DNA from 3 places in the Dyella humicola genome. Region 1 is predicted to be linked to each of the others. Evidence: riboswitches for the same ligand, from Rfam matches in the RefSeq annotation. Region 1 holds a riboswitch; each other region holds the start of a gene.

Region 1 (5,447 bases):
GACAAGCTTGCGCAACAGCGCGGCGATCAGTTCATCGCCAGCGAATTGTTCGTATTGGCGGCGTTGGAAGACAAGGGTGAACTGGGTGCCGCCCTCAAGGCGGCTGGCGCCAACAAGGTGAATATCGAAGCGGCCATCGAAAAGTTGCGCGGTGGCGAAAAAGTGCAAAGCGAGAATGCGGAAGAACAGCGCCAGGCGCTGGAGAAATACTGCATCGACCTCACCGCGCGCGCCGAAAGCGGCAAGCTCGATCCGGTGATTGGTCGCGATGAGGAAATTCGCCGCACCATCCAGGTATTGCAGCGTCGCACCAAGAACAACCCGGTGCTGATCGGCGAACCCGGCGTGGGCAAGACCGCCATCGTCGAAGGCCTGGCCCAGCGCATCGTCAAGGGCGAAGTGCCGGAAGGCTTGCGTGATCGCCGCGTGCTCGCGCTGGACATGGGCGCGCTGATCGCCGGTGCCAAGTTCCGTGGCGAATTCGAAGAGCGCCTGAAGGCTGTGCTGAATGATTTGGCCAAGAACGAAGGTCAGATCATCCTGTTCATTGACGAGCTGCACACCATGGTTGGCGCCGGCAAGGCCGATGGCGCCATGGATGCCGGCAACATGCTCAAGCCCGCGCTCGCGCGCGGCGAATTGCATTGCATCGGCGCGACCACGCTCGATGAATACCGCAAGTACATCGAGAAGGATGCCGCGCTGGAGCGCCGCTTCCAAAAAATCTATGTGGGCGAGCCCAACGTCGAGGACACGATTGCCATCCTGCGCGGTCTCAAGGAGCGCTACGCGGTGCATCACGGCGTGGAGATCACCGACCCGGCCATCGTTGCCGCGGCCACGCTGTCCAATCGCTATATCCCTGATCGCCAGCTGCCGGACAAGGCCATCGACCTGATGGACGAGGCCGCTTCGCGCATCCGCATGGAGATCGATTCCAAGCCGGAAGAGCTCGACCGCCTGGAGCGCCGCCTGATCCAGCTGAAGATCCAGCGCGAGATGCTGAAGAAGGAAACCGACGAGGCGTCCAAGAAGCGCCTGGCCGACCTCGATGCAGACATCCAGAAGCTCGAGCGCGAGTTCTCCGACCTCAACGAAATCTGGAAATCCGAAAAGGCCGCGCTGCAGGGCGCGACCAAGGTGAAGGAGCAGATCGAAGCCGCCCGCATCGAGCTGGAAGCCGCGCAGCGCCGCCAGGACTACGCCAAGATGAGCGAGATCCAGTACGGCACGTTGCCAGCGCTGGAGAAGCAGCTTGTCGCCGCGCAGGCCGCTGAAACGCAAGAGTTCAAGCTGGTGAAGGATCGCGTCACCGAGGAAGAGATCGCCGAAGTGGTGTCGCGCTGGACCGGCATCCCGGTCAACAAGATGCTGGAAGGCGAGCGCGAAAAGCTCCTGCAAATGGAGTCCGCGCTGCACAAGCGGGTGGTCGGTCAGGACGAGGCGGTCCGCGCGGTATCCGATGCAATTCGTCGTGCACGAGCTGGCCTGTCCGATCCCAACCGCCCGTATGGCTCGTTCCTGTTCCTCGGCCCCACCGGCGTCGGCAAGACCGAGTTGTGCAAGGCGCTGGCCGAGTTCATGTTCGATACGCAGGACGCCATGGTGCGCATCGACATGAGCGAATTCATGGAGAAACACTCCGTGAGTCGCCTGATTGGTGCGCCTCCTGGCTATGTCGGCTACGAGGAAGGCGGCTATCTCACCGAGGCCGTGCGTCGCCGCCCGTACAGCGTGATCCTGCTGGACGAGGTGGAGAAGGCGCACCCGGATGTGTTCAACATCCTGCTGCAAGTGCTCGACGATGGTCGCCTCACCGACGGCCAGGGTCGCACGGTGGATTTCCGCAACACCGTCATTGTGATGACGTCCAACCTCGGCTCGCAGATGATCCAGGAGCACGCGGGCGACAGCGAGGCGGACTATCTGCAGATGAAGGCGAGCGTGCTGGGCGTGGTGCAGGCGCACTTCCGTCCCGAGTTCATCAATCGCCTGGACGAGCTGGTGGTGTTCCGTCCGCTGGAGAAGAAGCAGATCCGCGCCATCGCGAAGATCCAGCTCGCCTATCTGGAGAAGCGCCTGGCCGAACGCGAGCTCAAGATGGAGATCGGCGAAAAGGCGCTGGATCTGCTCGGTAATGTGGGCTTCGATCCGGTGTACGGTGCGCGTCCGCTCAAGCGGGCGATCCAGCAGCAGCTGGAGAATCCGCTGGCCAGGGAGATCCTGGAAGGCCGATTCCCTGGCGGCACCACGATCGTGGTGGATGCAGAGCAGGGGCATCTGACGTTCCGCAAACAGTAACCTCGAAACCTGAGGTGGTTTCGGCTTGAACGTCGAGTCACCCGCTCTTTCTCCTTCTCCCCTTTGGGGAGAAGGTTGGGGCGAGGGGCGGGAGCATGCTGTCACGCGACGACTGAGCGTGGCCGCCAGGTTGCCGCTTACGCAGCGGGCGTTTCGATCGCCTGCCGGCGCTCGAGTCACTTTTCTTTTGCTGGCCCAAAAGAAAAGTAACCCAAAGAAAACGGCCTCTAGAGCTGGCAGCATTGCGTGGGATAGAAGCGCTGGAAGGTTCCCGCGATTAGGGAACTGACTGCCCACGGCTACACACAGCGGCTACACCGCAACGCGCCACCGCGATGAGGACTTAAAGCAGGCTCGGCCAAAGGTCGTGATGTTTGTCGCATCCAAGTGCCAGGTAACCACCCCACCACCGACGCCTTAAGCCCTCTTCGCATCGGCGCGTTGCGGTGTAGCCGCGGTGTGTCGGCCGTGGGCCGCCACTCATTCGGCTGGCCACGCCCGTCAGGCTCGTATCCCGCGCCATGCTATGAGCTCTGGCTCTTTAGGCCATTTTCTTTGGGTTACTTTTCTTTTGGGCCAGCAAAAGAAAAGTGACCCGGACCGCGGCAGCGGTTCGGAACGCCCGCTGCGTAAGCGGCAACCTGGCGATATCGCTCGGTCAACGCGTGACCGCAAGCACCCGCCCCCCATCCCAGCCTTCTTCCCGGAAGGGAGAAGGAGCAAAGCGCGCCGGCAGGCGATCGAATCTCCCGTCTGCTAAGATCGCCCCGCCTGAGGTGACCACCAGCTGCAAAGCGAGTGGTTGAAACGGGAATCCGGTGCGGCGCGTGAGCGCCCATTCCGGAGCTGCCCCCGCAACGGTAGGCGAGTAAACGGTCAGCAATAGCCACTGTGCTTTGGCATGGGAAGGCGCTGGTCCGGAAGGCATCCGATGCCTTCGCTCGCGAGCCCGGAGACCGGCCTCGAGGTACGACCAGACAGGCGGTGGGCCATGTCATGGATGCCATGCGTCGCATGGCCGCCACGTCTCCTCACGCCTGTTCCTTATCTCATGCAAACCGCGCGGGCAGGCGCGGTTGAGGAGCATTGCTGTGGCATTTCAGAAGTCCCCCGTCCGCCAGACGATCCTGGCGGCGATGTTGTTGACCGTGATCTCGTCGGCGTCCGCCGACGATGCGACGACCGACCTCAGTAGCGTCGTGGTCACCGCGACCCGTACTGCGCAGACGCAGGACCAGACCCTTTCGGCGATCACCGTGATCGATCGTGCCGATATCGAACGCCTGCAGCCGGCATCCCTGGCGGACCTGCTGCGCGGCACGCCCGGCATGCAGCTGGCCAACAACGGCGGCCCAGGCAAGGCCACCAGCGCATTTCTGCGTGGCACCGAGTCCGATCATGTGCTGGTGCTGGTCGATGGCATCAAGATCGGCTCGGCCACCACTGGAACGGCTGCGTTACAGGACATCCCCGTCGAGCAGATCGAGCGCATCGAGATCGTGCGCGGGCCGTTCTCCAGCCTGTACGGTTCGGAGGCCATCGGTGGCGTGATCCAGATCTTTACTCGTCGCCCCGAGGGCTCGTTCGTACCTGCCTTCAGCCTGGGCGTGGGCAGCTATGGTCATCTAAGCGGTTCGGCTGGTCTGGCCGGGACGAGCGGTAACGGCTGGTATTCGCTACAGGCCTCGCATGACCAGACCGACGGCATCAACGCCTGTCGCGTGGGAGCCGCCGAAGTCGGTGCCGCGTGTTTCGCCGATCAGCCCGACAAGGACGGCTATCGCAACACCGCCGTGACCCTGCAGGGCGGTTATCGCTTCGACCAGCAATGGGACGCCGATGTCCGCCTGTTCCGCAGCGAGGGCCACAACTATTACGACGGCACCTATTCCGACTCCGACGAAAGCGTGACCCAGGTGGTCGGCGGCCGTCTGCACTACCGTCCCACCAAGGACCTCACCTTCACCTTGAGCGTGGGTACCAGCGGCGACTTCAGCAAGGACTATCTGCAAGGCGTCTACGTTGACCGTTTCGACACCCATCGCGATATTGGTTCGTTGCAGGCGGATATCGCGCTGGGCGGTGGCCTGCTCAGCAGCGGTTTCGACTGGCAGCGTGATCAGGTGGACAGCAGCACCGCCTACGCCGTGGACAGCCGCATCGATCGTGGCGTGTTCGTGCAGTGGCAACAGACCTTCGGGCGCCAGTCGCTGCAGGCCAGCGTGCGCCGCGACGACAACAGCCAGTTCGGCGGCAAGAACACCGGCAGCGTCCTGTGGGGCTGGGATTTCAGCAACAGCCTGCGCCTGACGGCCAGCTACGGTACGGCGTTCAAGGCACCCACGTTCAACGACCTGTATTACCCGTACTACGGCAATCCCAACCTCAAGCCGGAAACCTCGCAGAACATCGAATTGGGCCTCCGTGGCGCCTACGGCTGGGGCTACTGGTCGCTCAATGCGTTTCGCAACAAGGTCGATGACCTCATCACCTATGACGCGTCGACCGGCCTGCCGGGCAACGTGGAAGATGCGCGCATTCGCGGCGCCGAGGGCGTGGTCAGTGGACACCTCGCCGGTTGGCTGTTGACCGGCACGGCCACCTGGCTCGATCCGCGCGATGAAACGCCTGGCGACCAGTACGGCAATCTGTTGCCGCGTCGCGCACGCCAGACGGCGCGCGTCGATGTGGACCGCGGTTTCGGTGCCTTCAGCGTGGGCGGTAGCTGGTACGTGGCTGGACGTCGTTACGACGATCTTGCCAATCAGCATCCGCTCGGCGGCTACACCCTGACCGATCTGCGCGTGGCCTATGCACTGGATCGCAGCTGGAAGCTGCAGTTGGCGCTCAACAATGCGTTCGCCAAAAACTATGAGACGGCCTGGTATTACAACCAGCCCGGTCGCAATTACATGCTGACCCTGCGTTACCAGCCGGCTCCATAAGCGCAAGCGCGGGGCGGGTCGTCCCAGCCCCGCGTGACCATTGCAAGACCTTAGACCAAGATCCGGGAGTCACGTCATGAAGTTACCGTCAGGTCCGCGTTCTGCCCTGCTATTGGGGTTGCTGGTGCTGGTCATGTTGTCCACCCGCTTCAAGCATTTTGGCGATGTGCTGCATCTGCCCGATGCTTCGATGGCCGTGTT
Region 2 (5,447 bases), 860 kb from region 1:
TGGGGGTGTGGCCTTCGCGCAGTCGTGCCTTGTCCGAGCCTTCGCAGGCGGCGAAGCCATGCGCGAGATTGCCACAGGAAAGTCGTTCGCGATGGGTACCGGAAGCTTGTACCGCATCGATGCGACGCAGGTAAGCCGCACGCGAATCGCGGCTGCGCTCGCGCAGACGCTCGGTGACTTCGGCAACCACGGGGTGAAGCACGTTCATGATCAAACTCCGGATAAGTCATGGCGCGCGACGAGGCGCGCCATGTACTGAAGGGTTCCGCGGAAGCCTCAGGGGCACCAATAGACGGTAACGGGCACGCGCTTCTGGGTCAGCACGGCGCGCACCGGATAATTCGCGGCCTCGCCCACGCCCTGACTGGCATCGGCCAGCAGCTGGCGCTTGGCCTCGCCCTCGATGTGCAGACAAAGTGCACGTGTGTCGAGCAGGGCGGACAGCGTGAAGGTAATGCGCGGCTCACCGGCGCCAGCCGCACGCATGGGCAGCACATGCACAGGATTGTTCGGATCCAGTGCTTCGGGAAGACGGTCGCCGCCGGGAAAGAACGAGGCGGTATGCCCATCGTTGCCCATGCCGAGCACAACCGCATCGAACGGCAGCGCCAGCGACGCCATCCGCGCACGCACCGTGGCAAGCCCGGCTTCCGGCGTCGGCGCATCGGTATAGAGGGGAACGAACTGCGCCGCAGACGCCTCATGCTGCAGCAGTGTCGCCTTCAGCATGCCCGCGTTGGAGCGTTCGTTACTCTCCGGAACCCAGCGCTCGTCGACCAGGGTGACCTGGACCTTCGACCAGTCCAGCGTCTCGCGAGAAAGGCGCTCAAACAAATGACGCGGTGTGCTGCCGCCGGAAACGGCGAGCAGGGCTCTACCGCGCTCAGCGATGCCTTCGCGCAGACGCTCGGCGAGGTTGGTGGCCAGCGCGACGGCCAGGGCCTGGCTGTCGGTGAAGCTATGTGTGGTTAGGTTCGACATGGGAGGCAGGGCGCAGGCAGGGCGGGGCTTCGCGGTGAATTCACGCAGGCTCCGCGGTACAAGGATGGCGGGAAGTCTAGGCAGGCCGCCGCGACGCTCGGGTGAATCACCCTTGCGTCACGGCGGCTAGTATCGGTGAGCGGTTTACTCACTTTCCTCGTTCCAGGTGCGGCCATCGCGCTCGATCAGTGCCACGGCAGCGCTGGGACCCCAGGTGCCCGAGGTATACGGACGCGGCGTCTCGCCGCTGTCCGCCCACGCTGCGAGAATGGGATCGGCCCACTGCCAGGCCGCTTCCACTTCGTCGCGACGCATGAACAAGGTGGGGTTGCCGCGCACCACATCGAGCAACAGGCGCTCGTACGCATCGGGCTGCTGCACGCCGAACGCTTCGGCAAAACTCATGTCCAGCGGCACGTGACGCAGGCGCAGGCCACCCGGACCCGGATGCTTGATGGTGAGCCACAGCTTGATGTCTTCGTCTGGCTGCAGGCGCAGTACCAGGCGATTCTGCGCGAGCACGCCAGCCGCCGGATCGAAGATGGAATGCGGCACCGCCTTGAACACCACCGCGATTTCCGACACGCGCTCGGGCAGACGCTTGCCCGTGCGCAGGTAGAACGGCACGCCGGCCCAGCGCCAGTTGGCGATTTCGGCCTTCAACGCCACGAACGTCTCGGTGTTGGATTTGCCACTGGCGAGTTCGTCGAGGTAACCCGGTACGCTCTGGCCTTCCGCGGCACCGGCGCGGTATTGGCCGCGCACGGTGAGTTGGGCGGCATTGCTCTCATCGATCGGCTTGAGCGAACGCAGCACCTTGAGCTTTTCGTCGCGCACCGCATCCGGTTGCAGCGACGAGGGCGGCTCCATCGCCACCATGCACAGCAACTGCAGGATATGGTTCTGCACCATGTCGCGCAGGGCACCGGCGCGGTCGTAATACGCACTGCGCTGGCCGACCCCCAGCGTTTCGGCCACGGTGATCTGCACGTGGTCAATGTGCTCGGCATTCCACAGCGGCTCGAACAGCGCATTGCCGAAACGCAACGCGAGCAGGTTCTGCACCGTTTCCTTGCCGAGGTAGTGGTCGATGCGAAAGGTTTGCGTTTCGTCGAAGACGTGGCCGACGGCGTCGTTGATCTGGTTGGCGCTGGCCAGGTCGCGGCCGATCGGCTTTTCCAGCACTACGCGGGCGCGGCCCTTGTTCAGCCCATAGGAGCCGAGGCGGTTGCAGATATCGACGAACAATTCCGGCGAGGTGGAGAGATAGAACACGCGGATGTGTTCGGGCTGCTCGCCGATCAACGCCGCGAACGCATCCCAGCCTTCGTCCTTGCGCGCATCCAGCGAGCGATAGCCCACCTGGCCCAGGAAGGCCTCGATCTTGGCTGCGTCGCCACCGTTTTCCTGCAGCGCCTTGCGCAGCGAGGCACGGTAGCCATCGTCGTCCAGGCCTTCGCGGGCGATGCCGACGATGCGGCTGGAGGTGGGGATCTGGCCATCGACGAAACGGTGGTACAGGGCGGGCAGCAGCTTGCGTACGGCGAGGTCGCCGGTTCCGCCAAAAATCACCAGGTCGAACGGCTCGACCGGCAGGGGAGAAGCAGTCACTTCAGTCACCTCAAAGGCGATGCGGGGAGCGGGCACAGGGCGCTGGCGCCCGTGCGGTGCCCCGGGATCGTACCAGTGACATACCAGGCAACACCAGTTCTCCGTGATACCGCGTGAACCCGCCTGGCACAACGGTTCTCATCGGAAATTGGTAACCTCGGAAAGTCCCGCCAAATCACCCGATTGCCATACTGGTATGGTCATTGGTATCGTTCCGGCATGGAAACCGCCCTCGTCAACGAATACCGCCGCCTGAGCCGAGACCCGGCCACCAGCCAACCGCTCGCCTACCTGCGCCTGCGCCGGGCCATCCGCAACGTGGTGGAACACCGCGATATCGAGCCGGGCCAGGCCCTGCCCAGCGAACGCGACCTGTCGCGCTTGCTGGAGCTCTCCCGCGTGACGATCCGCAAGGCCATCGCCGGCCTGGTCGAAGAGGGTCTGCTGAACCAACGCCACGGCGCCGGCACCTTCGTGGCCGAACGCATCATCAAGCCGATGTCGCGCCTCACCAGTTTTACCGAAGACTTGCGCGCACGCGGTCTCAATCCGCGTTCGGAGTTCTTCGAACGGGGCGTGGGCGAGGTGACGCCGGAAGAATCCATGGCACTGAACCTGTCGCCCGGCGTGCTGGTCGCCCGCCTGCATCGCGTGCGCTATGCCAAGGACGAACCGCTGGCGATCGAACGCAGCGTGGTGCCCGCCAGCATCCTGCCCGACCCGATGGTCGTTCACGACTCGCTCTATCAGGTGCTGGAAACGCTGGGTTGCCGCCCACGTCGCGCCTTGCAGCGACTGCGGGCCGTCTCGCTCGGCGCCCAGCAAGCCCGTCTGCTGCACGTGCCGGTGGGCAGTGCCGGCCTCAATATCGAGCGCCGCAGCTTTCTCGATGATGGCCGCGTGGTGGAGTTCACCACCTCGTGGTATCGCGGCGATATCTACGACTTCGTGGCCGAGCTGCAAACCGACTAAGCCGCGGCTTGGTTGCTGCTGGCGAGGGATAACCTTAAAATTCCGTTCGTTCGGGTGTCCTGCGGCGTAACTCCACAGGATGAAACGGGAAGCCGGTGCATGCTGCCAACGCAGCCATTCCGGCGCTGCCCCCGCAACGGTAAGCGAGTGATTCGAACCTGATGGCGACATGCCACTGTGCCTCGGCACGGGAAGGCGCCCGACGGTGCATGCACGCGATGCATGCCACTCGCAAGCCCGGAGACCGGCCCGACACGTAACGGATGGCTCGCGGTGGGCGAGGCCGGACGTCGTGTCATGGCGCATCTCGCCTGTCCGCCGTTCTGCTCCCCCAAGTGGCCGTCCGACCTCTGGAAGTCAGGTGTCGCGCGCGGGTGCGCGGCCACAAGGAACACCATGAAGAAGACTCTGCTGGCAGCTGCGCTGCTGTCGTGCACGATGGCCGCCCAGGCCGCTGATACAAACTCGCCGCCATCGCTGTCCACCGTGATCGTCACGGCCACGCGCACGTCGATCACCACCGACGAGGCGCTGTCCTCGGTCACCGTCATCACCCGCGCGGATATCGAACGGCTGCAGCCGGCGTCGGTACACGACTTGCTGGTGGGCTTGCCCGGCATGACCTTCACCCAGACCGGTGGCCTGGGTCAGCAGAGTTCGCTGTTCCTGCGTGGCAGCAATTCCACCCATGTGCTGGTGCTGATCGATGGCGTGCGCATCGGCGCGGTGGGTGCAGGCTTGCCGGCATTCGAGCAGATTCCGGTCGACCAGATCGAGCGCATCGAGATCGTGCGCGGTCCGCGTTCGAGCCTATACGGCGCCGATGCGATCGGCGGCGTGATCCAGATCTTCACCCGACATGGGCAGCAGGACGGCAAGCTCACGCCGTCACTCAGCGTGTCGGCCGGCAGCCACAGCTACACGGACGGCCACGCCGGCCTGTCGGGTGGTGACTCGCACGCCTGGTTCAACGTAGGCCTGGGCGGTCAATACACCAGCGGCATCCCCGCCTGCCGCGCCGGCGCCGCCGAGGCTGGCGCCGGTTGCTTCGTCGACCAGCCGGGCGACGATGCCTTCCGCAACTGGAACGGCATGGCCAACGGCGGTTATCGCTGGGACAACGGCACCGAACTGTCGGCAACGTGGCTGCGCAGCAAGAGTTTTGTCGAATACGCCGGCAGCCCCTTCAGCGGCAACCAGGCGGTCAACCAGCAGATCGTGTCCGGCGCGCGCCTGAGCTTCACCCCGCTCGACGCCTGGAAGGTGACGCTCAATGCCGGCCAGAGCAGGGACGATTCGTCGACGTACTTCCAGGGCGTCTACAACGACATCTTCGCGGGCACGCAGACGTATTACCCGCGCACGCCGAGCGGTTATGCCGACTCGCGCCGCAACCAGGCCTCGTGGCAGAACGACATCACCCTGGACACCAACCAGCTGCTGACGGCTGGCGTCGACTATCAGCAGGAATACATCAACAGCGACACCGGTTACCTCAACAGCCGGCGCGAGGACACCGGCGTCTATGCGCAGTACATGGGCACTTTCGGTCGCAACGAAGTACAGGCATCGGCGCGCCACGATCACAACGATCAGTTCGGCAATCACAACACCGGTGCGCTGGCGTGGGGCTACAGCTTCGATCATGACCTGCGCCTGTCGGCCAGCTACGGCACCGCCTTCCACGCGCCGACCTTCAACGACATCTACTACCCCTACGGCCTGGGCAATCCCAACCTGAAGCCGGAAAAGTCGCGCTCGGGCGAACTGGGCCTGAGCCAGAAGCAGGAGGCGTGGAACTGGGCGGTGAACGTCTACCAGACCAAGATCGACGATCTGATCGCACTGGATAGCAACTTCGTGCCGCAGAACATCAGCCAGGC
Region 3 (5,447 bases), 510 kb from region 1:
ACCAGGACTTCGACCCCAGCGAAGTCGCCGTGCCGTGGCGCGTGCTTACCCAGGCAGGCCATCAGGTGACGTTTGCCACGCCAGACGGCCAGACGGCCAGCGCGGACCCGATCATGATCAGTGGCGAAGGACTGGATCTGTGGGGCTGGATCCCGGGCCTGCGCAAGCTGACCGCGTTTGGCCGTCTATTGCGCGCCAATGCGGTTGCGCGTCGCGATTACGCCGCGCTACTGAAAGATCAGGCCTTCAACGCGCCGCTGCGCTGGGATGACGTCGAGACCGCTGGCTTCGATGGACTGCTGCTTCCCGGTGGCCACTGCGCGCGTGGCGTGCGTGTATATCTCGAAAGCTCGCAGCTGCAGCATGTAGTTGCCGCCTTCTTCGGCGCCGACAAACCGGTCGCCGCGATCTGTCATGGCGTGGTGCTCGCTGCGCGCAGCCGCGGTGCGGATGGTCGTTCCGTGCTGCATGGCCGACGCACTACCGCGCTGACCTGGGCGTTGGAGAAATCCGCGTGGTCGATCACCCGCATCACCCGCTTCTGGGACCCGGACTACTACCGCACGTATCCCGATGGTCCCGGGCAGCCGGCGGGCTATATGTCGGTGCAGCAGGAAGTGACGCGCGCACTGGCCAGGCCTGAAGATTTCCTCGATGTGCCTCGCGACGTTCCAGACTATCGACGCAAGACCTCCGGCCTGGTGCGTGACAGCGCTACGGATGGCAGACCGGCCTTCGTTGTGCGCGACGGCAACTATGTCTCCGCTCGCTGGCCGGGGGACGTGCACCGTTTCGCCGCGACGTTCGCCGACATCCTCGCCAGCCGGCCGAGCTGAGCCAAGCACTCTGCTTCAAATCCCAGGGCGATCGTCGAAGCAAGCCGTCATCCGCGATGGCGGGGATGACGACTCAGGCGAAGTGGCGTTTCGGCCTGCTGCCGTCCTTCCTGTGGAGCCATTGAACAGAGCCCCAGGAAATTTTCCTGCTGGGCCGATAACCCCCGCCACCGCCTCACTTTTTCCTGCTTATCCACCGCCTAATCCACAATCTATTGGGTTGACCGGCCTGGTTTAGCCCGATATGTTGTGCTGGTCGGTGCCTCTCTCAGACCTACGGTCGGATTGGCTTAATAGGGAATCCGGTGCAAATCCGGAACTGCCCCGCAGCGGTAAGTGGAAACGAAAGCCCCCATCGCACTGGCCCTCAGCGGCTGGGAAGCGGGAGCAAGTAGGCCGGGTCGCAAGACCCATGTCCACGAGTCCGAAGACCTGCCGGCACATCGTGGCCTGAGCGCCGCGATGCGTGGTGACGGCTTCCGCGGGGAGGCGCGTCGATGCGCAGGGCGGCATGCCCTGTCGGTCGACCGTCCGTGGACTCGCACTATTTCAGCCCTGCGCGCGGGAGCAGGCGGTTGATGACCAGGCCCGGAGCGATGCTGCATGCAACCTATCGATACCACCTCGCGCGAGCGTACTGACGACCGCGCGGACGCCGCCGTTTTCCCTGCCGAGGCCGTCGTGGCCGAAGCACCCCAGCCCATCGCACCCGCCCAAGGCGGCGACGACGCGCCGTTTGCCCTGACCCCACCGCATAACCCTGGCCAGATGCGCGTTACCAAGCGCAACGGCAGCCAGGAGATCGTCGACGTCAACAAGATCGTGCGCGCGGTCACTCGCAGCGGCGAAGGCCTGCACGGCGTCGATCCGCTGCGCGTGGCGCTGAAGACCATTGGCGGCCTGTACGACGGCGCCACCACGCGCGAGCTGGACGAACTGTCCATCCGCACCTCCGCCGCACTCACCGCCGAAGAACCCGAGTACGGCCAGTTGGCCGCGCGCCTGCTCAGCGCTTATGTCGACAAGGAAGTAAGCGGCCAGGAAATCCAGAGCTTCTCGCAGTCCATCGCGCGCGGCGCCGAACTTGGCATCCTGAATGCGCGCCTGCGCGATTTCGTCGCCACCAATGCGCGCAAGCTCAACGACGCCATCGATCCGCTCGCCTCGCGCCGCTTCGAATACTTCGGCCTGCGCACGGTGTACGACCGCTACCTGCTGCGCCATCCTCAGCTGCGCAAGGTGATCGAGACGCCGCAGTACTTCTTCATGCGTATTGCGTGCTCACTGGGCGGCAACGAGATCGGCGAGACGCTGGAACTGTATCGCCTGCTGTCGTCGCTGGAATACATCGCCAGTTCGCCCACGCTGTTCAATGCCGGCACCGCGCATGAACAGCTTAGCTCGTGCTTCCTGCTCGACTCGCCATCCGATTCGCTGGAGTCGATCTACAACAAATACGCCGACGTGGCCAAGCTCAGCAAGTTCGCTGGCGGCATTGGCCTCGCCTATTCGCGCGTGCGCTCGCGCGGTTCGCTGATCAAGGGGACCAACGGCCATTCCAACGGCCTGACACCGTGGCTGAAGACGCTGGATGCCTCGGTGGCCGCCGTGAACCAGGGCGGCAAGCGCAAGGGTGCAGCTTGCGTCTACCTGGAACCGTGGCACGCCGACGTCGAGGAATTCCTCGAGCTGCGTGACAACACCGGCGACGAAGCCCGCCGTACTCACAACCTCAATCTCGCCAACTGGATTCCCGACGAATTCATGCGCCGCGTCGAGAGCGACGGCGACTGGTCGCTGTTCGACCCCAAGATCGTGCCGCACTTCGTCGACAGCTGGGGCGAGACCTTCGAGAACGCTTACCGCGAAGCCGAGGCCAACGGCCTCGCCGCGAAGAAAGTGAAGGCGCGCGAATTGTATGCGCGCATGCTGCGCACGCTGGCCCAAACTGGCAACGGCTGGATCACCTTCAAGGATCGCAGTAACGCCACCAGCAACCAGACCGCGCGCCCCGAAAACGTCATCCACCTGTCCAACCTGTGCACCGAGATCCTGGAGGTGACCTCGGCCGAGGAAACCGCCGTGTGCAACCTGGGTTCGGTGAACCTGGCGCGCCATGTGGTCGACGGTGTGTTCGATTTCGACAAGCTCGCCTCCACGGTGCGCACCGCGGTGCGCCAGCTGGATCGCGTGATCGATCTCAACTTCTACCCCATCGACACCGCCAAGACCGCCAACAGCAAGTGGCGACCGGTCGGCCTGGGCGTGATGGGCATGCAGGACGTATTCTTCAAACTGCGCCTGCCGTTCGACTCGGCCGAAGCACTGGCCTTGTCCACGCGCATCGCCGAAGAGATCTACTTCCACGCGCTGTCGCAGTCGAATGAACTGGCGGCACAGCAAGGCGCGCATCCCGGATTTGCCGAGAGCCGTGCGGCCAACGGCGAACTGCAGTTCGACTACTGGAGCAACGCGCAGCCGCACGACAGCGCCCGCTGGGAATCCTTGCGCGAAGCGATCAAGGCCAAGGGCCTGCGCAACTCGCTGCTGATCGCCATTGCACCCACCGCCACCATCGCGTCGATCGCCGGTTGCTATGAATGCATCGAGCCCCAGGTGAGCAACCTGTTCAAGCGCGAGACGCTGTCCGGCGATTTCCTGGTGGTGAACCGCTACCTGGTCGAGGAACTGAAGACCCTCGGCCTGTGGACCGGTGAAGTCCGCGACGCCATCAAGCTGGCCGAGGGTTCGATCCAGGGCATCACTGCGATCCCGGAGCGCCTGCGCAGCATCTATCGCACGGTATGGGAACTACCGCAGAAGGCATTGATTGATCTTGGTGCTGCACGTGGGGCCTATATCGACCAGAGCCAGTCGCTGAACCTGTTCATGGAAAACCCTAATATCGGCCAGCTCAGCTCGATGTACATGTATGCGTGGAAGGCGGGCATCAAGACCACGTATTACCTGCGTTCGCGTCCGGCCACCAAGATCGCCAAGACGACGGTGTCTTCGGCGCCAGCGGCGAAGGCTGCGCCTGTTGCGGATCAGGAGCAGGCGACGGCGGCCGTGTTCTGTTCGCTGGAGAATCCGGAGTATTGCGAAGCCTGCCAGTAAACCTATTCGCACCCGCCTCCTGGCTCGTCATCCCAACGAAGGCTGGGACCCAGCGCCTTTCGCCGACACTTGCCGTCGAAGAGCAGGAAGTCACTGGATTCCAGCTTTCGCTGGAATGACGAACAAAACCGAATGGCGACGGCCTGCGGCTGTGCGTCACTGATGCAAGGGAACCCCATGTCCACCCAGCCCGACCGCCCCCAACACATCCTCGACCCCGGTTTCGAACTCACCCTGCGCCCCATGCGTTATCCCGAGTTCTACGAGATGTATCGCAATGCGATCAAGAACACCTGGACGGTGGAGGAAGTGGATTTCTCGCTCGACGTCACCGACCTGAAGTCAAAGATGTCGGAAGCTGATCGCCACCTCATTCATCGCCTCGTCGCGTTCTTCGCTACCGGTGACACCATCGTGGCGAACAATCTCGTCCTTAACCTGTACCGGCACATCAATGCGCCGGAAGCGCGCATGTATCTGTCGCGCCAGCTGTACGAGGAAGCACTGCATGTGCAGTTTTACCTCACCCTGCTCGACACCTACATTCCCGATCCGACCGAGCGCAACAAGGCCTTCCACGCGATCGAGACGATTCCCTCGATCCGCCAGAAGGGCGAGTTCTGCTTCAAGTGGATCGATTCGGTGCAGAACCTGCATCGACTGGAGACGCGCGAGCCTCGCCGCCAGTTCCTGCTCAACCTGATCTGCTTCGCGGCCTGTATCGAAGGCCTGTTCTTCTTCGCTGCGTTCGCTTACGTGTATTTCCTGCGCTCGCGCGGCCTGCTGCACGGGCTGGCATCGGGCACCAACTGGGTGTTCCGTGACGAAAGCTGCCACATGGCTTTCGCGTTCGACGTGGTACGCACTGTGCGATCGGAAGAGCCGGACCTGTTCGACGACTCCATGCGCAGCCAGATCGAGGAGATGCTGGAAGAGGCGATCGCTTGCGAAACGCAATTCGCCGAGGACGTGCTTTCCGGTGGCGTGGCCGGCTTGTCGGCGAAGGACATGCGTCAGTACCTCGAATACTGTGCCGACCAGCGCCTGACCCAGCTCGACCTGCCCAAGAAGTACGGCGCCAAGAACCCGTTCGACTTCATGGATCTGCAGGACGTGCAGGAAGTGACCAACTTCTTCGAACGCCGCGTCTCGGCCTATCAGGTTGGCGTGCAGGGCGAAGTGGCATTCGATATGGCGTTCTGATCGAAAACCGCGGCGTCGAAATCGCCTTAACGCAGCAGAAAATGGAAGTGCCCGTCACAAGAGACGAGCTTTTTTATCACCGGCTGCTTATCGCAACCATGGCAACTTCCGCTTATTGGTAACTCATCGTAAACGTCGCGTATGCATCAACACTACCGGGCTTCACGACGCCTCCGGTTTGTACTTAGTGCGCTGTCTGCGGGATGTTGACCGTCGCGTTGCCCGTTTGGGTGACAAACCACTGATTCGTGTTGCCCGCCGTCTAGGCGCGTTTGTGCGCCGGACAAAATT

Evidence for each region. Region 1 has a riboswitch for cobalamin ahead of btuB (TonB-dependent vitamin B12 receptor). Riboswitches for the same ligand answer to the same signal wherever they lie in the genome.
Region 2: another riboswitch for cobalamin. It lies ahead of btuB (TonB-dependent vitamin B12 receptor); the one in region 1 lies ahead of btuB (TonB-dependent vitamin B12 receptor).
Region 3: another riboswitch for cobalamin. It lies ahead of OUZ30_RS01800 (ribonucleoside-diphosphate reductase subunit alpha); the one in region 1 lies ahead of btuB (TonB-dependent vitamin B12 receptor).

The regions. Positions count from the first base shown of each region.
Region 1 covers NZ_JAPDPC010000001.1:931,158-936,604, forward strand. The annotation lists gene clpB (ATP-dependent chaperone ClpB) at 1-2,301, shown strand, start outside; cobalamin riboswitch at 3,059-3,280, shown strand; gene btuB (TonB-dependent vitamin B12 receptor) at 3,438-5,246, shown strand; gene OUZ30_RS04000 (hypothetical protein) at 5,323-5,447, shown strand, end outside.
Region 2 covers NZ_JAPDPC010000001.1:69,973-75,419, reverse strand. The annotation lists gene edd (phosphogluconate dehydratase) at 1-208, opposite strand, end outside; gene pgl (6-phosphogluconolactonase) at 277-981, opposite strand; gene zwf (glucose-6-phosphate dehydrogenase) at 1,126-2,592, opposite strand; gene OUZ30_RS00305 (GntR family transcriptional regulator) at 2,812-3,564, shown strand; cobalamin riboswitch at 3,600-3,831, shown strand; gene btuB (TonB-dependent vitamin B12 receptor) at 3,961-5,447, shown strand, end outside.
Region 3 covers NZ_JAPDPC010000001.1:421,038-426,484, reverse strand. The annotation lists gene OUZ30_RS01805 (type 1 glutamine amidotransferase domain-containing protein) at 1-836, shown strand, start outside; cobalamin riboswitch at 1,073-1,290, shown strand; gene OUZ30_RS01800 (ribonucleoside-diphosphate reductase subunit alpha) at 1,440-3,953, shown strand; gene OUZ30_RS01795 (ribonucleotide-diphosphate reductase subunit beta) at 4,131-5,156, shown strand.